DNA from 4 places in the Amycolatopsis sp. NPDC048633 genome. Region 1 is predicted to be linked to each of the others. Evidence: riboswitches for the same ligand, from Rfam matches in the RefSeq annotation. Region 1 holds a riboswitch; each other region holds the start of a gene.
The links. Region 1 has a riboswitch for cobalamin ahead of metE (5-methyltetrahydropteroyltriglutamate--homocysteine S-methyltransferase). Riboswitches for the same ligand answer to the same signal wherever they lie in the genome.

Region 1 (4,204 bases):
ACCCTGCGCGGCACCGACGGCAAGCTGAACGCCGTCTCGGCCACCTCGGCTCCGGCGGCCCCCGCCGCCGCTCCGGCCCCGGCACCGGCACCCTCGGCTTCGGTTCCGGCCGTGCCGGTGACCCCGGCTCCGAAGCCGGAGTCCCAGGAGCTGCCGAAGACCGACGTCGACTTCGTCGCCACCGAAGGCGCCGCCTGCCGCATCGACGACCCCGACTGCGAAGCCTGCCAGTAAGGAACCCCTGAGACATGACCAACGTGGAGACGACCGGCGCCACCGGCCTCGGTGAGATCGAGGTCGGGGCCGCCCGGATCAACGTCGACGACAAGCGCATGATCAACGCGCGCGCCGACGTCAACCAGCTGCTGCCGATGAAGTACACCTGGGCCTGGGAGAAGTACCTGGCCGGCTGCAACAACCACTGGATGCCGACCGAGGTCGCCATGCAGGCCGACATCGCGCTGTGGAAGTCGAAGGACGGCCTCACCGAGGACGAGCGGCAGATGCTCAAGCGCAACCTGGGCTTCTTCGCGACCGCGGAGTCCTTGGTGGCCAACAACATCGTGCTCGCGGTGTACCGGCAGATCACGAACCCCGAGTGCCGCCAGTACCTGCTGCGCCAGGCGTTCGAGGAGGCCGTGCACACGCACACCTTCCAGTACATCTGCGAGAGCCTCGGCCTGGTCGAGGGCGAGCTGTTCAACATGTACCGCGAGGTCCCGTCCATTTCGGACAAGGACGCGTGGGCGCTGAAGTACACGCAGCACCTGGAGGACCCGGACTTCGAGACCGGGACGCCGGAGGCCGACACGGCGTTCCTGCGTGACCTCGTCGCGTTCTACGTGATCTTCGAAGGCATGTGGTTCTACACCGGCTTCGCGCAGATCCTCTCGCTCGGCCGCCGCAACAAGATGGTCGGCATCGCCGAGCAGTACCAGTACATCCTGCGCGACGAGTCGATCCACCTGAACTTCGGCATCGACTGCATCAACCAGATCAAGATCGAGAACCCGCACCTGTGGACGCCCGAGTTCCAGGAAGAGGTCCGCGGGATGCTCAAGGACGCGTGCGAGCTGGAGGTCGCGTACGCACGCGACACCATGCCGCGCGGCATGCTCGGCCTGTCGGCGCAGCTGTGCGAGCAGTACATGCACTTCATCACCGACCGGCGCGCGCAGCAGATCGGCCTCCAGCCGATCTTCGGCGAGACCGAGAACCCGTTTCCGTGGATGTCCGAGGCGATGGACCTGAAGAAGGAGAAGAACTTCTTCGAGACCCGCGTCATCGAGTACCAGTCAGGCGGCGCGCTCGACTGGGACTGATCTCCCTCCGGGTTCCTGCCTGGGAACGATTCTTCCCAGGCAGGAACCCGCCGCTTTTCCCGGGCACATCGCGGGTCGATGGTGGAGCCATGACCACCACCGTCACCTTCACCAGCGCCGGCCTCGACATAGCCGCGCACCTCTACGTTCCCGACGACGCCGACGGCCGGGCCCTCGTGGTCGGCCACCCTGGCACCGGCGTCAAGGAACAGACCTCCGGCACCTACGCAAGTCTGCTGGCCGAGCAGGGTTTCGTGACCCTCGCCTTCGACGCCGCATACCAGGGCGAGTCCGGCGGCCTGCCGCGCGGCCTGGAGGATCCCGCCCAGCGGATCGAGGACTTCAAGGCCGCCGTCTCCTTCCTCACCACCCGGCCCGAGGTCGACGCCGGCCGGATCGGCCTGCTGGGCATCTGCGCCTCCGGCGGCTACTCGCTCGCCGCCACCGGCGGTGACCACCGGGTCAAGGCCGTCGCGACCGTGTGCACCGCCGAACCCGCCCGCCAGTTCCGCTACGGCGCCGACGGCACCCAGGACCCGGCCGTCTTCCAGGGCCTGCTCGACACCGCCGCCCAGGCCCGGACGACCGCCGCCCGCGGCGAAGACCCCGGCGTGCTGACCCTGTTCCCCGAGACCGCCGCACAGGCCGGTGCGCTCGGTGGCGAGCACGGCATCGAAGGCTGGGAGTACTATTGCGGCCCCCGCGGCTACCACGAACGCTCGGCGAAGTTCCTCACCTGGGATAGCGTCGACAAGATGGCTTCGAGTGACGTCTTCCACGCCGTCCCGCTGATCGGCCCGCGCCCGATCCTGCAGGTCCTCGGCGAGCGCGCCGTCACCGCCTGGATGGGCCTGGAAGCCCACCGGCGCGCCACCGGCCCCGCGGAGATCCACTGGATCGAGGGCGCCAGCCACGTCGACCTCTACGACAAGCGCGAGTACGTCGATCTCGCTGTCGGCAAGCTCACCGACTTCTTCACCGTCAACCTGGACAAGTGACCTAGACTCGGACTCGCCACTGGTTCCCCGGGGTTCGCCCCGGGGAGGCAACAGGGAACCCGGCGCGAATCCGGGACTGCCCCGCAGCGGTGAGTGGGAACGAAAGCCGTCAAGAAGCACTGAGCGCGAGCTTGGGAAGCGACGGCCGGTAGGACTGCGCAGTGCGCCCACGAGTCCGAAGACCTGCCCGTGGTGCGTGCGCCGACGGCGTGCGCGAGTCCGGGCCTCGCGGGATGGGCACGACCGAAACGCTCGCCTTCGCGCGCGTCCGGACTCTTCGGACTAGCTCGCGAGGAGAGAGCTGTGACCATCGGCACCACTGTGCTGGGCTACCCCCGGATCGGCCCGGACCGGGAGCTCAAGCGCGCTCTGGAACGCTATTGGGCGGGCAAGATCGACGAAGCCGCCTTGCTGGCCGTCGGCCGCGAACTGCGTCAGCGGACCTGGCTGGAACTGCGGGACGCCGGGCTGGACTCGGTCCCGTCCAACACGTTCTCGCACTACGACCAGGTGCTCGACACCGCCGAGCTGTTCGGCGCGCTGCCCGCTCGGCCCGGTCTTTCGCCGCTCGACACGTACTTCGCCGCCGCTCGGGGCGTCCAGGACGCGCCGGCGCTCGAGATGACCAAATGGTTCGACACCAACTACCACTACATCGTCCCCGAACTGGGGCCGGACACCGAGTTCACCCTCGCCGGGACCAAGCCCCTCGACGAATACCGGGAAGCTCGTGCGCTCGGCATCGAGACGCGGCCGGTGCTGGTCGGGCCGGTGACGTTCCTGCTGCTGAGCAAGGGCACCGACGGGTTCCGCCCCTTGGACCTGCTCGACACCCTGCTCCCCCGCTACGCCGAACTGCTGGCGCGGCTGCACGACGAAGGTGTCGAGTGGGTGCAGCTCGACGAGCCCGCGTTCGCCGCCGACCGCACCGAGGCCGAGCTGAACGCGCTGATCCGCGCGTACCACTGGCTCGGCAAGGCGGCCGCCCGGCCGAAGCTGCTGGTCGCCGGGTACTTCGGCGGACTCGGCCGCGGCCTCGGCGCGCTGGCCCGCTCCCCCATCGACGCGCTGGCCGTCGACCTGGTCACCGACGAGTCCTTTGTGGACGCAGTCGCCGCCGAACCGGCGTTGCGGGACAAGGAGGTGCTGGCCGGGGTCGTCGACGGGCGCAACGTCTGGCGGACCGACCCGCAGCGCGCGCTGAGCCGGGCCGCGACCCTGCTCGGCGTCGCGAAGTCGGTCAGCGTGTCGACGTCGTGCTCGCTGCTGCACGTGCCCTACGACGTCGCGCGGGAGGACCTGCACCCGCGGCTCGCGGGGTGGCTCTCGTTCGCGCGGCAGAAGGTCGACGAGGTCGTGCTGCTCGGTCGCGCCCTGCGCGGGGAGGACGCGGACCTGGCCGGCGCGCGTGCCGCCGTCGCCGATCGCGCCTCGGCGGCCGAACTGGCCGACTCCGGCGTCCGCGCCCGGCTGGCCGCGCTTCCGGACGTCGCCCGGGCGCCGTATGCGGAGCGGGCAGCGGCTCAGCAGGCCGCGCTGGGTCTCCCGCCGCTGCCGACCACGACGATCGGCTCGTTCCCGCAGACCCTGGAGGTCCGCAAGGCGCGGGCGGCGCACCGCGCGGGCACGCTCGACGACGCGGGCTACGCCGCCGCGATGCGTTCGGAGGTGCAGCGGGTCGTCCGGCTGCAGGAGGAGCTGGGCCTCGACGTCCTCGTGCACGGCGAGCCGGAGCGCAACGACATGGTGCAGTACTTCGCCGAGCAGCTGACCGGTTTCGCGGCGACCGCGCACGGCTGGGTGCAGTCCTACGGCTCCCGCTGCGTCCGCCCGCCGATCCTCTACGGCGACGTCTCGCGGCCGGCGCCGATGACGGTCGAGTGG
Region 2 (4,204 bases), on a different contig from region 1:
GGCGCGGTCGGTGGCCGAGTCCCGGATTGAGAGCGGGACCGCACCGCCGTCGACCGGCTGCCACCACGTGTCGGCGAGGTCGAGGACCGCGCCCGTCTCGAGCGCGTACGCGAATGCCGGGGAGAAGAGCCGCGCGACGATTCCGAGGTGGGTAACCGATGCCGCCACCCGTAGCTCGACCGCGTCATCGGGACGTCCCGCCGCGAGCAAGTGTCGAACGCGGTCGACGCGGTCGCGGAGAACGGGACCGCCTTGCACGAGCTCGTCCAGCGGACGCCACGGGGCTTGCGGGGTGGCGCCCGCCGGATGGGTCTCGACGGCGAAGAACGGGCCGAGGTCGGTGAGCAGGGCGGTCACGCGTCGGCCGGCGCCTGCTCCCGCCGCGACGCACCGGAAAGCACGCGCTCGGCGAGCGGCCCGAACGCCAGGCCGATCGTCGCCCAGAGGATCAGCTGGGCCAGCACTGAGTAGAGGCGGAAGTCGAACAGCGTGTCCGCGGGGAAACCCGGGTACACGATCTGCCCGGCCGGGTTCTTCAGCGGCAGCGGGGTTTCCGTGCCCTGGCTGCCGTACTCGTTGACGTTCGCCGCGAGGTGCCCGAGCGGCGGCAGGACCGCCATCAGCACGCCCATGACGACAACGAATGCCGCGGCCGCGACGAGCGTCGCGTTCCACGTGCCGAGGCGGGCGCTCAGGCGCTTGCCCAGCCGGACCGCGCCGGTGAGGAACAGGATCGAGGCCGCGACCATGGTCAGGTACAGGCCACCGCGGGCGCCGATGGTCTCCGGGTGCCCGATCGACGGCGGGTTCGCCGGGTACTTCAGGAACGGAACCAGGTACAGCGCGAGGAACCCGGCGGCCGCGACGAGCAAGGCGAGCACTCGCGGGCGGACGCGGCCGGTGCGGCCGAGCGAGACCGTGTAGACGACAGAGAACAGCGCGCCCATCGCGACGCCGAACAGGATCATCCCGATCCCGATGCCGAGGTTGGCCTGGATCGCGCGGCTGAAGACTTCCGGGCCCTCGGATTCGACGGGCAGCCCGGCGGCCTGGTTGAGTGCCGCTTCGGCTTCGCCGCGGCCCGATTCGTAGTCGATCGCCGACTGGATCAGGGGTTCGGCGAAGATCCGTGCGAACACGAACGCGAGCAGACCGCCGAGTGCGCCGACGAGGATTCCGCGCAGGACGAGTTTCTTTTCCATATCCGGTTGTCCGTTCCGAGGGCGCTCAGTGGCAGGGGAAACCGAGGAAGTGGCGCGCGTCGTGGACGAACTCGTGCACGTGCGTGTCGTCGCCGAACAGGGACGTGGCGCCCTGGTCGATGCCGATGAAGTAGTAGATCAGCAACGCGGCGAGCACGGTCAAGCCGAGCCACAGCACGGCTTTGGACACCGGCAGAACGACCGGGGTCGAGCCTGAGTCGGCGGGAATGCTGGTCACCAGGGCCTCCTTCGGGGATGTTCGCGTCCCTCGTTCGCTGGGGCGGGTGACGGTTCCTCGACCTGACTCGCCCATCTCAGGCACGATGGGCACACAGTGGCGCGACCGCGCCGGATTCTCACCGGCTTCGGGAAACCGTCACGCGGGGATGACGGTACGTGCCGGACGCGAGCAGCGTCAATTGCCTGGTCAGCGGTCAGATTGTCTGGAAGGGGCCAGATGTTCTTTTTGCCGGACGAGACAGGTCGATCATGGTGACGGGTCCGGCGCCGCGCCGGATGACGTTCAAAGGGGCCGAGGTGATCGTGCTCGAGCCGGAGGTCTACGCCCAGCTGGACGCGAGCCGCCGTCAGCTCGGAGCGAAAATGCACCAGGTGGGTTCGCTCAAGCGGCAGTTGCAGACGGCCGTGGAGCTGCTGGATCTCCTGGATCACCAGGTGGAGGAGATGCCGGGCTGTGATCGATCGGAGCCCGGTGACGGCGCATGTTGTCCGAAGCACGCGCTGGCGGTCCTGCTGGCGGGTCGTGCCGCTCAGTCGGTGCGAGACGGCGCCCGGTCCGGGCGGGGCAACCGGCGGGCGGGACCGACGGGCTGAATTGCCCTGTGGGGCGGATCACCGAAACGGATCGACGGACCCTGACGACACCCCAGATGTCAAGCCGACGTGAGATTTGCCGTTCCCGTCCGGCTGACCAGGTGTTACTGTCGTTTCGTTTGGCCAGTACAACTTCATGATTTTTCTGCCCGTGGCAGGGGAAGCCGGTCGAAGTCCGGCGCTGTCGCGCAACCGTAGGTCACCTCTGGGTGACGAGTCGGGTTACCGCCTCGGGCAGGTGTTGTCGAACCGCTGTCGCGTAAGCAGTGAGTGACGCCCGGCCTTGGGGCCGGTCTCTCTCGCGGTGCGCGCCGGCGTCTGGGGAGAGGAAAGATCAGGTGGCCGGCAAGCGGTTCAGGCCCGTCGCGGCCTTGGCGTCCGCCATCGTCGTGTTCGCCGTGGGCTCGGTGACCCCGGCGTTCGCCGGTGATGTCGCTGCTTCGAAACCCACTTCGACGTGGCTCGCCGCGCAGCTCTCGCCCGAGGGAACCCTGCAGAACCCGCTCGGCGGTGACCTGCCTGACCACGGACTGATGATCGACACCCTGGTCGCGATGTACGCCTCGGGCGACGGCGCCCTGGCCTCGCCGATCGTGAAATACCTCGACGACGACCATCACGCGACCGACTACTACACGTGGGACGGCCTGGTCCCGGGCCAGGGTTACGACGCGATCATCACCGGCGGTGCCGCGGCGAAGGTGCTGGTCGCGGCGGAGATCGCCGGGCGAGATCCGCGCAACTTCGGCGGGCACGACATGGTCGCCGAGACCCTGGGCACGATCGCCCGCTCGGGCGTGGACAAGGGCCGGGTCAGCGACTACTCGAAGAACCCCGACTTCAAGGACTTCGTCAGCAACAACGCCAACATGTTCGGCCAGGCCCTGGCCGTGATCGGGCTGGCCGGCGCCGGCCTGACCGACCGGCTCGCGATCGACACGATGCTGAAGCAGCAGTGCTCCGACGGCTACTTCCGGATCTTCTTCGGACTCGTCCCGACGACCGAGACCGGTGACCAGGTCACGCCGGACGGCCACAAGATCTCGACCTGTGACGAGGGCAAGCCGTTCGACCAGTCGTCGCCGGACGGCGACACCACCGGTATCGCGCTTTCGGCGATGATCGCCGCCCGCGACGCCGGGGCGGCAGACCTCGATGCACCCATCACCAAGGCCGTCAAGTGGCTGAAAGCGCACCAGACCGCGACGGGTGGCTGGGGTGGCGGCGTCGGCACCGAGGCGGCCAACACCAACAGCACCGGCCTGATCCTGCAGGCCCTCGCGGACGCCGGGTGCGTGGATGCAGCGATGACCTCGGGGACGGCGTTCCTCAAGTCCGCGCAGGTGACGGCGGCCGATGCGGGCACCCCGCTCGCGGACCAGCTCGGCGCGATCGCCTACACCCCGGCCGAGTACCAAGCGGCGCGAACGAACGGGATCGGCGGGCTCGACACCTGGATCCGCGCGAGTGCCCAGGCCTCGCTCGGCCTGTCCCAGGTCGGGTTCCGCGACCTCACCCTGCGACGCGCCCCCGTCGCGAAGCAGCCTGACCCAGGCTGCCTTCCGCCGCCACCGCCGCCGCCCGGCGAAAAGCCTCCGGCGACGGGCAGCCCTGCCGCGACTCCGACGGTCAGCAAGAAGGCCGGCACCCCGGCGGTGCGGCCCGGTTCGCCGCGCGGCACCGTGGTGACGCCCGCCGACGCGCCCGCGCAGGTCGCCGGGCCGACCCCGGCCGACCGGCTCGGCGGCTACCTCGCCGGGCGGCTGGTGGACGGCGACCACGTCGAGGTCAGCCAGGACGGCAAGACGTTCGTCGACTACGACCTCACCGCCGACCTCGTGCTCGCCCTGCGCACCCTGGGGCAGCAGCCGGACGCCGTGGCCCGCGCCTCGCGGTTCCTGCTGAACCCGGACTCGATCAAGGCTTACGCGCACGGCGCTCCCTACGAAACGGCCGCAGCCTCCTACGCCGAGCCCCTCTCCAAGCTGCAGACCATCGCGCGGTTCCTCGAAACCGGTGGGCAGGCCCTGGACGACCTCGCGCCGGTCACCGCCCAGCTGACCCAGGACCTCGCCGCGTTGCGGACCCCGGCCGGCGAGTTCACCGACACCGGCGAATTCGCCGACGGAACGCGGTCCCTTCAGCGGCAAGCGTGGGCGGCCTTGGCG
Region 3 (4,204 bases), on a different contig from region 1:
AGGTCGCCCACGCGTGGCGCTGGAGGGATCGTGTTCCGTCGGCGAATTCGCCGGTGTCGGTGAACTCGCCGGCCGGGGTGCGCAGGGCGGTGAGGTCCTGGGTCAGCTGGGCGGTGACCGGCGCGAGGTCGTCCGGAGCCTGCCCGCCCGCGGCCAGGAACTGCGCGATGGTCTGCAGCTTCGCCAACGGCTCGGCATACGACGCCGCACCGGATTCGTAGGGCGCGCCGTGGGCGTAGGCCTTGATCGAGTCCGGGTTCAGCAGGAACCGCGACGCGCGGGCCACCGCGTCCGGCTGCTGTCCCAGCGTGCGCAGGGCGAGCACGAGGTCGGCGGTGAGGTCGTAGTCGACGAACGTTTTGCCGTCCTGGCTGACCTCGACGTGGTCGCTGTCGACGAGCTGCCCGGCGAGGTAGCCGCCGAGCCGGTCGGCCGGCGTCGGCCCGGCGACCTGCGCCGGCGCGCCGGCGGGCGTCACCACGGTGCCGCGCGGCGAACCCGGCCGCAGCGCGGGGGTGCCGGCCTTCTGGCTGACCGGCGGCTTCACGGCGGGACTGCCCGTCGCCGGGGGCTTTTCGCCGGGCGGTGGCGGTGGCGGAAGACAGCCGGGGTCCGGTGGCCCCTGCGCTCCGGCGTGTCCCAGCGTGAGGTCGTGGAAGCCGACCTGGGCCAGGCCGAGCGAGGCCTGCGCGCTCGCGCGGATCCAGGTGTCGAGGCTGCCGATCCCGTTCGTGCGCGCCGCTTCGTATTCGGCCGGGGTGTAGGCGATGGCGCCGAGCTGATCGCCGAGCCGGTTGCCCGAGTCGGCCGCCGTCGCCTGGGCGGACTTGAGAAACGCGGTCCCCGAGGCCATCGCGGCGTCCACGCATCCGGCGTCGGCGAGCGCCTGCACGATCAAGCCGGTGCTGTTGGTGTTGGGCGCTTCGGTGCCGACCCCGCCGCCCCAGCCGCCGCTCGCGGTCTGGTGCGCCTTCAGCCACCTCACGGTCTTGGTGATGGGCCCCTCGAGGTTCGCCGCACCGGCGTCCCGCGCGGCGAGCATGGCCGAGAGCGCGATGCCGGTGGTGTCGCCGTCCGGCGCCGACTGGTCGAACGGCTTGCCCTCGTCGCAGGTCGAGATCTTGTGGCCGTCGGGGGTCACCTGGTCACCGGTCTCGGTGGTGGGGATGAGGCCGAAGAAGATCCGGAAGTAGCCCTCCGAGCACTGCTGCTTCAACATCGTGTCGATCGCGAGCCGATCGGTCAGGCCCACGCCGGCCAGCCCGATCACGGCCAGGGCCTGGCCGAACATGTTGGCGTTGTTGCTGACGAAGTCCTTGAAGTCCGGGTTCTTCGAGTAGTCGCTGACCCGGCCCTTGTCGACGCCGGAGCGCGCGATCGTGCCCAGGGTTTCGGCGACCATGTCGTGCCCGCCGAACGCCCGTGGATCGCGTCCCGCGATTTCCGCGGCGACCAGCACCTTCGCCGCGGCGCCGCCGGTGATGATCGCGTCGTAGCCCTGTCCCGGGACGAGGCCGTCCCAGGTGTAGTAGTCGGTGGCGTGGTGATCGAGGTACTCGACGATCGGTGCGGCCAAGGCTCCGTCACCGGAGGCGTACATCGCGAACAGGGTGTCGATCATCAGGCCGTGGTCGGGCAGGTCCCCGCCCAGCGGGTTCTGCAGGGTTCCCTCGGGCGAGAGCTGCGCAGAAAGCCACTGCGACGTGGGTTTCGAGGCCGCGAGTTCGCCGGCGAAAGCCGGGGTCGACGAGCCCACGGCAACGATCAAGACAGCGGACACCAAAGCGGCGAAGCGCGGGCCGGCCAAGTGGTCCTTCCTCTCCCCAGACGCCGGCGCGCACCCCGAGAAGAGACCGGCCACGACGGCCGGGCGTCCACTCGCTGTTTACGCGACAGCGGTTCGACAACACCTGCCCGAGGAGGTAATCCGACTCGTCACCCAAGGTGACCCACGGTTGCGCGACAGTGCCGGACTTCGACCGGCTTCCCCTGCCACGGGCAGAAAATCATGAGGTTGTACTGGTCAAACAGACGGACAGTAACACCTGCTCAGCCGGACGGGAACGGCAAACTCACGTCGACTACGCAGTGAGCCGTTCGACGAGCGCCTCGACGAGATCGGTGCTCTCGTCCGGGTCGAGCAGGCCGGGCAAGGTCAGCCGCTCGATGATCAGCCAGTTCAGGGCCAGCCACAGCAGCTTGACCGTCGTCGCGTCGCCCGGCAGGCCGGTCTTCAGGTGGTTTTCCACGTTGAAGTCGAGGTCCGCGCGGATCCGCGTCGTCAGCACCTCCCGCAGCTCCGGCCGGCGGGCCGCCTCCAGGCGCAGCTCCAGCAGGGCCAAGAACCCCGTCGGGAACGCCGCCACGCGCTCGACCAACTCGTGCATCAGCTCGACGAGGCGGGCGCGGTCGCGCGGGCCGTCGAACGGGGCGGCCAGCGTCGCCTCGTCCGGCACCAGCCGTTCGTAGACGCGCTCCCCCGCGCCGGTGAGGATCTCCTCGCGACCGGCGAAGTAGTTGGAGGCGGTGCCGGTGGGCACCGCGGCCCGCTGGTCCACCGCGCGGAACGTCAGCCCGCGCGCGCCTTCCGCCGCCAGGACCTCGATCGCCGCGTCGAGCAGGGCCGCCCGTCGTTCCGGGTTGCGTCGCGCCATCACTTGTAACCACTCCGCTTGTAGTGCTACCGTCTAACCACTACAGGTAAAGTACTACAGATCAAGTTATTCTGGGGGTCGCATGCGCAAGCTCGTCTACTACGTCGCCGTCTCGATCGACGGGTTCATCACCGGGCCGGGTGGCGAGGTCGACTTCTACCCGGAGGCGCCGGACATGGTCGAGTACCTCCGGGCGGAGTTCCCGGAGACGATGCCGAGCCACATCCGGCCGCACATCGGCCTCGACGGCGCGCCGAACAGGCGGTTCGACACCGTGTTCATGGGTCGCGGCACCTACCAGCCGGCCCTCGACGCCGGTGTCGCCAGCCCCTACGCACACCTGCGGCAGTACGTGGCGTCGACGACGCTCGGGGAGCTCGCCGACCCCGCGCTCAAGGTGGTCACCGACCCCGTGGCCACGGTCCGCCGGCTCAAGGAGGAGCCCGGCGAGGACATCTGGCTCTGCGGCGGCGCGCGGCTCGCGGGCGAACTGCTGCCGGAGATCGACGAACTGGTGTTCAAGCGCTACCCGGTCGTCGCGGGCTATGGCCTTCCGGCGTTCACCGGCCCGTTCCGGCCGCGGCCGTTCACCCCGGTGGAGACCCGGACGTTCAGCCACGGCGGCACGGTCACCACCTACCACCCGGCCTGAGGTTCGAGCTCCAGCTAGCGGACGAGCGCCGTCAAGGCTTGGCGGAGGTCGGCCGGGTGGCGGACCCAGAGGTCCACCGCTGTGCCGTCGGGGGACGTAAGCGTCAGGCAGCCTTGGCTTGCCGGGCCCCGAAGCGGGACGACCTCCGCTGTCCACGACCGGTCGAACGTCAGCGGGCCGACGCCACGCTCGCGGTCGGCTTTTCTCGGCTCCCAGCACAGTTCGCCGTCTCGGAGGGACAGCCGGCCCAGCAGTTCGCCCACCTCGTCGGCGCGGCGGGCGTGGCGGCCGGGCGCCTTGGCGCCGAGGAGCTGGGCGACCTGCACCGGCAGCTGAGCCGACCACGACGGCGGCTCCCCCGCGGCGCGTCGTCGGCGCTCCGCGCGGGCGTCCCGCCACGCGATCAACGAGAACACCAGGTACACCAGCGCGAGGAGGCCGAGCAGGCCGGCCGCCGCCGGGACCCAGCCGGTCTTGAGGCCCAGCAGCGCCGTCAACGCCGTGAGGTAACCGGCGGCGAGCAGCGTGCGGGTGCGCCGCCGGCGTTCCCGGTCCCGGCCGTATCCGGTCATGCCCGCGTCCGATCGGTTCGGGTCAGCAGACGATCACCCGCCTGCCGTAAGGAGAATACGTCCGCGGCGCGGGTGCGGCGGTGCCGCGGCGGAGTAGGTGGGCACGGTGGTGACGGCAGCCCGGGTCGCGGCTGGGGCAGCGCAGCGCGGACTTCTTGCCGTCGACGTCGGGACTCACCAGCGCGTCACCGTCCAAAGAGGACGATTCGGCGCCGTGCGCGAGAGCGCCGTCGCCGTCGCTGCGCACGCCCGCGGCGGCCAGTGCACCGGGCGCGGCCGGCGTGGCTCCGGACAGAGCACTAGCGGGTGGTCCAGTGGACGATGCC
Region 4 (4,204 bases), on a different contig from region 1:
CGGTACCGCTGGGCGTCGTCGCCGAACCGGTCGATCATGGTGGCGACCATGTTGTGGATCGAGACGTACGCGGCGATCGACGGGCAGCCGGTCGCCAGCGCTTCGAACACCAGCACCCCGTCTAGGCGGCCGAGTGCCGAACCGCCGACGTCCTCGGGCAGGTACAGCCCGCCGAGACCGAGTTGCGCGGCCTTGCGCAGGACGTCGACGGGGAAGTGCTTGGCCTGGTCCCATTCGACCGCGTGGGGCGCCAGGTGTTCGGCCGCGAAGTCCGCGGCCGTCTCGCGCAGCGCGCGTTGTTCGTCGGTGAGTCGCATGGCTCAGTCCATCGTCGGGATGACGAAGGAGGCGTCTTCCTTGATCCCGGACGTCCAGCGGGAGGTGACGGTCTTGGTCTTGGTGTAGAACCGGATGGAGTCGGGGCCGTGCTGGTTGAGGTCGCCGAAGCCGGAGCGCTTCCAGCCGCCGAAGGTGTGGTAGGCGATCGGGACCGGGATCGGCACGTTGACGCCGACCATGCCGGTGTTGACGCGGGCGGTGAAGTCGCGGGCGGTGTCGCCGTCGCGGGTGTAGATCGCGACGCCGTTGCCGTACTCGTGCTCGCTCGGCAGGCGCAGCGCCTCCTCGTAGTCGGCCGCGCGCACGATCGACAGGACCGGGCCGAAGATCTCCTCGCGGTAGATCCGCATGTCCGCGGTGACGCGGTCGAAGAGGCAGCCGCCGAGGAAGAAGCCGTTCTCGTGCCCGGGGACGGTGAGGTCGCGGCCGTCGACTACCAGTTCCGCGCCTTCGGCGAGGCCGACGTCGATGTAGTCGCGGACCCGCTGGACGGCTTCGGCGGTGACGAGGGGCCCGAAGTCGGCGTTCTCGTCGAGCGAGGCGCCGACCTTCAGCGTCTTCACGCGTTCGGTGAGCTTCTCGACCAGCGCGTCGGCGGTGGCTTCGCCGACCGGGACGGCGACGGAGATGGCCATGCAGCGCTCGCCCGCGGAGCCGTAGCCGGCGCCGATGAGGGCGTCGACGACCTGGTTGAGGTCGGCGTCGGGCATGACGATCATGTGGTTCTTCGCGCCGCCGAAGCACTGCGCGCGCTTCCCGTGCGCGGCCGCGGTCGTGTAGATGTACTCGGCGATCGACGACGACCCGACGAACCCGACCGCCTCGACGCGGGGGTCGGTGAGCAGCGCGTCGACGGCTTCCTTGTCGCCGTTGACCACCTGGAACACCCCTGGCGGCAGGCCCGCTTCGAGGAACAGCTCGGCCAGCCGCAGCGGCACCGAGGGGTCGCGTTCGGACGGTTTGAGCACGAAGCTGTTGCCGCAGGCGATGGCGGGCGCGGCCTTCCACAGGGGAATCATCGCGGGGAAGTTGAACGGCGTGATCCCGGCGACGACGCCGAGGGGCTGGCGCATCGAGTAGACGTCGATGCCAGTGCCGGCGGAGTCGCTGAACTCGCCCTTGAGCAGGTGCGGGATGCCGATGGCGAACTCGACGACCTCGAGACCGCGCTGGATGTCGCCGCGCGCGTCGGCGACGGTCTTGCCGTGCTCGGACGACAGCAGCCGGGCGAGACTGTCCTCTTCGGACCGGACGAGGTCGACGAACTTCATCAGCACGCGGGCGCGGCGCTGCGGGTTCCAGCGCGCCCACTCTCGTTGGGCGTCGGCCGCGACGCCGACCGCCTCGGCGACCTCGTCGGCGGAAGCGAGGGGGACCCGGGCCTGGACGGCGCCGGTGCTGGGGTCGAAGACGTCGGCGTAACGGCCCGAGGTGCCGGGAACCGGTTTGCCGCCGACGAAGTGGGTGAGTTCGGTGGTCATGGCACGCCTTTCGCGAGTAGCGCAGGACGGACTGCCCGGGCGCACGGGTCGTGGCCGGGATTTCGGGCAGGCTGAACTACCGCGGCGGGTCGCCGGTTTTCGCGCAGGCAGGAAGAATCCGCATGCGTTCAGCTCCATCCTCGTGGACGAACACGAATGCCTGCGGCCGGTATCCTGGCTCCCGGATCCACGCCGCCCCGGCCTTCCCGGCTTGCGCCAGTGGCCAACTCAGGTGGGGCGTCGCTCCCCGGTCACAGTGGCGGGACCGCGCCGGATTCGCACCGGCTTCCCTGCACCGCAGACCTGAGGACACCATAAAGTAGGTAGTCCTACTATGTCGACTGTGCCCGGGGTCTCACCCGGATAGAGGCGGGTCCGGTTTCGTCCGACTCCGGATGGCGCGGTGGCGAGTGTGTCGATAGCGTCGGCGCCTCAGTACCCTTGCTCGGGAGGTCGGATGGCCGAGTTCGAGCACGAGCTGGACAGCGGTGTCCGAGTCGCCCACACGGGCGCCGGGGTACGGCGGCGCCGTAGGATTCTCGGTCGGCACCGCTCTGCCCGGATGCGCGGGGCACACCGCCGTCCACCAACCTCAGCGAACGTGAATCAGCCCGAATCTCCTGAAGCGAGCCCCTCGCTTACCTGGATCCGGTCCCATCGCTGACGGTGTACAGGTCTGCGCAGCTGAGCAGCGGAAGATCATCCAGTAAAGACGCGAACCGGGCTGTATTGCGCGCAAACTTCTTGAAACAGAGAGATGCCGACAGTTTCATACACTCGCACAGGCTTCGCGCGCGGACCTGGAACACCACGTCAGCCCTGACATTCTCCCGAAAGGGCAATCCGCCCTGACCGTCCAGTTTCGAATGAGCCACTGCGTGCTCGGCGCTGCTTGCCAGATGATCACAGCTTGGACACGGCCGACATCCGGCTAAACCGTCGTCGATCTCGGCACGTGTTCGGACGCGGACTCCGACCGGGGCCGTGATCGAAGGAGGAGGGGACCATGCGGAAGACCAGGATGTGGGTCGGCCCGGCTGCGGTGCTGCTGGCGATCGGTGCGGCGGTGGCCGTCGCGCCCGCGGCATCGGCACAGGACTACATTGGCTCGATCAACAACTGCAACGGCCGGTGCGGCTACGGCGGTGTCACCGACAACCGCACGCGGGTCTATGCCTGCGACACCAAGAGCGACGGCTATGGGTTCCGCACCACCTACGTCCTGCGCAACGGGGTGAGCTGGTACGTCGACGACGCCAACGGCAGCGACTCTGGGTGCAGCGCGGTGATCCCGGGTACCGCGAGCAACCCGGTCGTGCGCTTCGGAGTCACGTGGAAGCGCACGGGTGATCCGGTCTCCGCGTGGTTCAACCTGCCCTGACCGCAGTTCGGACGGTGTGGCGGCGCCCTCGCCCAGCGTGGCGCCACCGCACTTGTCCGGGCCGTACTCGTCCTCGCCTGGTACGAACTCCGCAAACGTGTAGCTGCTGCGTATTTCTGGAGTGGCCTGACCTTCGCCGATGTTGCGGATGGTGCGACTCGCGACTTCCGCTGAACCCGGCGTGGGTCACGAACGCGCCGTATGTCCGGGGTGACGCGGTCTTACAGGCATCTGTCGAGGAAGAAGCCATTTTCGTGACCGGACACGGTGAGATCACGGCCGCCGACGACCAGTTCCGCGGTGGCTTCGCCACCGGGACGGCGACGGAGATGGCGACGCAGCGCCCGTCCGCGGAGTCGTAGCTGGCGCCGATGAGGCGTCGAGAATCGGGTTCAGCTCGGCGTCGGGCATCGCGACCATGCGGGTCGCGTTCGAACGTTTTGAGCACGAAGCTTTTGCCGCACGCGGTCTTCCACAGGGGAATCATCGCGGGAAGTTGATATAGGAGGTCCTACTATGTCGACTGTGCTCGGGTCTCACTCGAGCGGTGGGTAGGGGAGCAGGCTGCTGCTGTGCTCGTCCACTCGCAGGGTCTTGCCGATGGCGGGGAACGCCCGCTGCGGGCACGCCGGCCGCTCGCACACCTTGCAGCCCATCCCGATCGGCGTCACCGCCGCGTCCGCGCCGAGCGCGAGGCCGTCGGAGTAGATCAGCCGGCGGGCGTGCCGCAGTTCGCAGCCCAGGCCGATCGCGAACGTCTTGCCCGGGTCGCCGTGGCCGCCGACGGTGCGGTTCACCGTCCGCGCGAGCCAGAAGTACTTCTTGCCGTCCGGCAGCTCGGCGACCTGCGTGACGATCCGGCCCGGTGAGCTGAACGCCTCATAGACGATCCACAGTGGACATGAACCGCCGACGCGGGAGAAGTGGAACCCGGTCGCCGACTGGCGTTTGGAGATGTTGCCCGCCCGGTCGACGCGCACGAACGAGAACGGCACGCCGCGCG

Region 2: it holds a riboswitch for cobalamin, as region 1 does, so the genes downstream of both, AB0C38_RS11430 (hypothetical protein) here and metE (5-methyltetrahydropteroyltriglutamate--homocysteine S-methyltransferase) in region 1, are expected to answer to the same signal.
Region 3: it holds a riboswitch for cobalamin, as region 1 does, so the genes downstream of both, AB0C38_RS08450 (hypothetical protein) here and metE (5-methyltetrahydropteroyltriglutamate--homocysteine S-methyltransferase) in region 1, are expected to answer to the same signal.
Region 4: it holds a riboswitch for cobalamin, as region 1 does, so the genes downstream of both, AB0C38_RS11365 (CoA-acylating methylmalonate-semialdehyde dehydrogenase) here and metE (5-methyltetrahydropteroyltriglutamate--homocysteine S-methyltransferase) in region 1, are expected to answer to the same signal.

The regions. Positions count from the first base shown of each region.
Region 1 covers NZ_JBEZHS010000007.1:94,562-98,765, forward strand. Annotated here, with positions in the region: gene AB0C38_RS16055 (ribonucleoside-diphosphate reductase subunit alpha) at 1-234, shown strand, start outside; gene AB0C38_RS16060 (ribonucleotide-diphosphate reductase subunit beta) at 249-1,322, shown strand; gene AB0C38_RS16065 (alpha/beta hydrolase) at 1,412-2,320, shown strand; cobalamin riboswitch at 2,324-2,526, shown strand; gene metE (5-methyltetrahydropteroyltriglutamate--homocysteine S-methyltransferase) at 2,624-4,204, shown strand, end outside.
Region 2 covers NZ_JBEZHS010000004.1:144,700-148,903, reverse strand. Annotated here, with positions in the region: gene AB0C38_RS11450 ((2Fe-2S)-binding protein) at 1-357, opposite strand, end outside; gene AB0C38_RS11445 (CbtA family protein) at 354-1,202, opposite strand; gene AB0C38_RS11440 (CbtB-domain containing protein) at 1,228-1,440, opposite strand; cobalamin riboswitch at 1,502-1,566, opposite strand; gene AB0C38_RS11435 (hypothetical protein) at 1,599-2,036, shown strand; adenosylcobalamin (AdoCbl) riboswitch at 2,168-2,315, shown strand; gene AB0C38_RS11430 (hypothetical protein) at 2,375-4,204, shown strand, end outside.
Region 3 covers NZ_JBEZHS010000002.1:412,427-416,630, reverse strand. Annotated here, with positions in the region: gene AB0C38_RS08450 (hypothetical protein) at 1-1,756, opposite strand, end outside; adenosylcobalamin (AdoCbl) riboswitch at 1,870-2,015, opposite strand; gene AB0C38_RS08445 (TetR family transcriptional regulator) at 2,082-2,654, opposite strand; gene AB0C38_RS08440 (dihydrofolate reductase) at 2,737-3,306, shown strand; gene AB0C38_RS08435 (hypothetical protein) at 3,321-3,878, opposite strand; gene AB0C38_RS08430 (hypothetical protein) at 3,901-4,125, opposite strand; gene AB0C38_RS08425 (hypothetical protein) at 4,178-4,204, opposite strand, start outside.
Region 4 covers NZ_JBEZHS010000004.1:128,070-132,273, reverse strand. Annotated here, with positions in the region: gene AB0C38_RS11370 (acyl-CoA dehydrogenase family protein) at 1-317, opposite strand, end outside; gene AB0C38_RS11365 (CoA-acylating methylmalonate-semialdehyde dehydrogenase) at 321-1,820, opposite strand; cobalamin riboswitch at 1,967-2,152, opposite strand; gene AB0C38_RS11360 (hypothetical protein) at 2,827-3,201, shown strand; gene AB0C38_RS11355 (short-chain fatty acyl-CoA regulator family protein) at 3,738-4,204, opposite strand, start outside.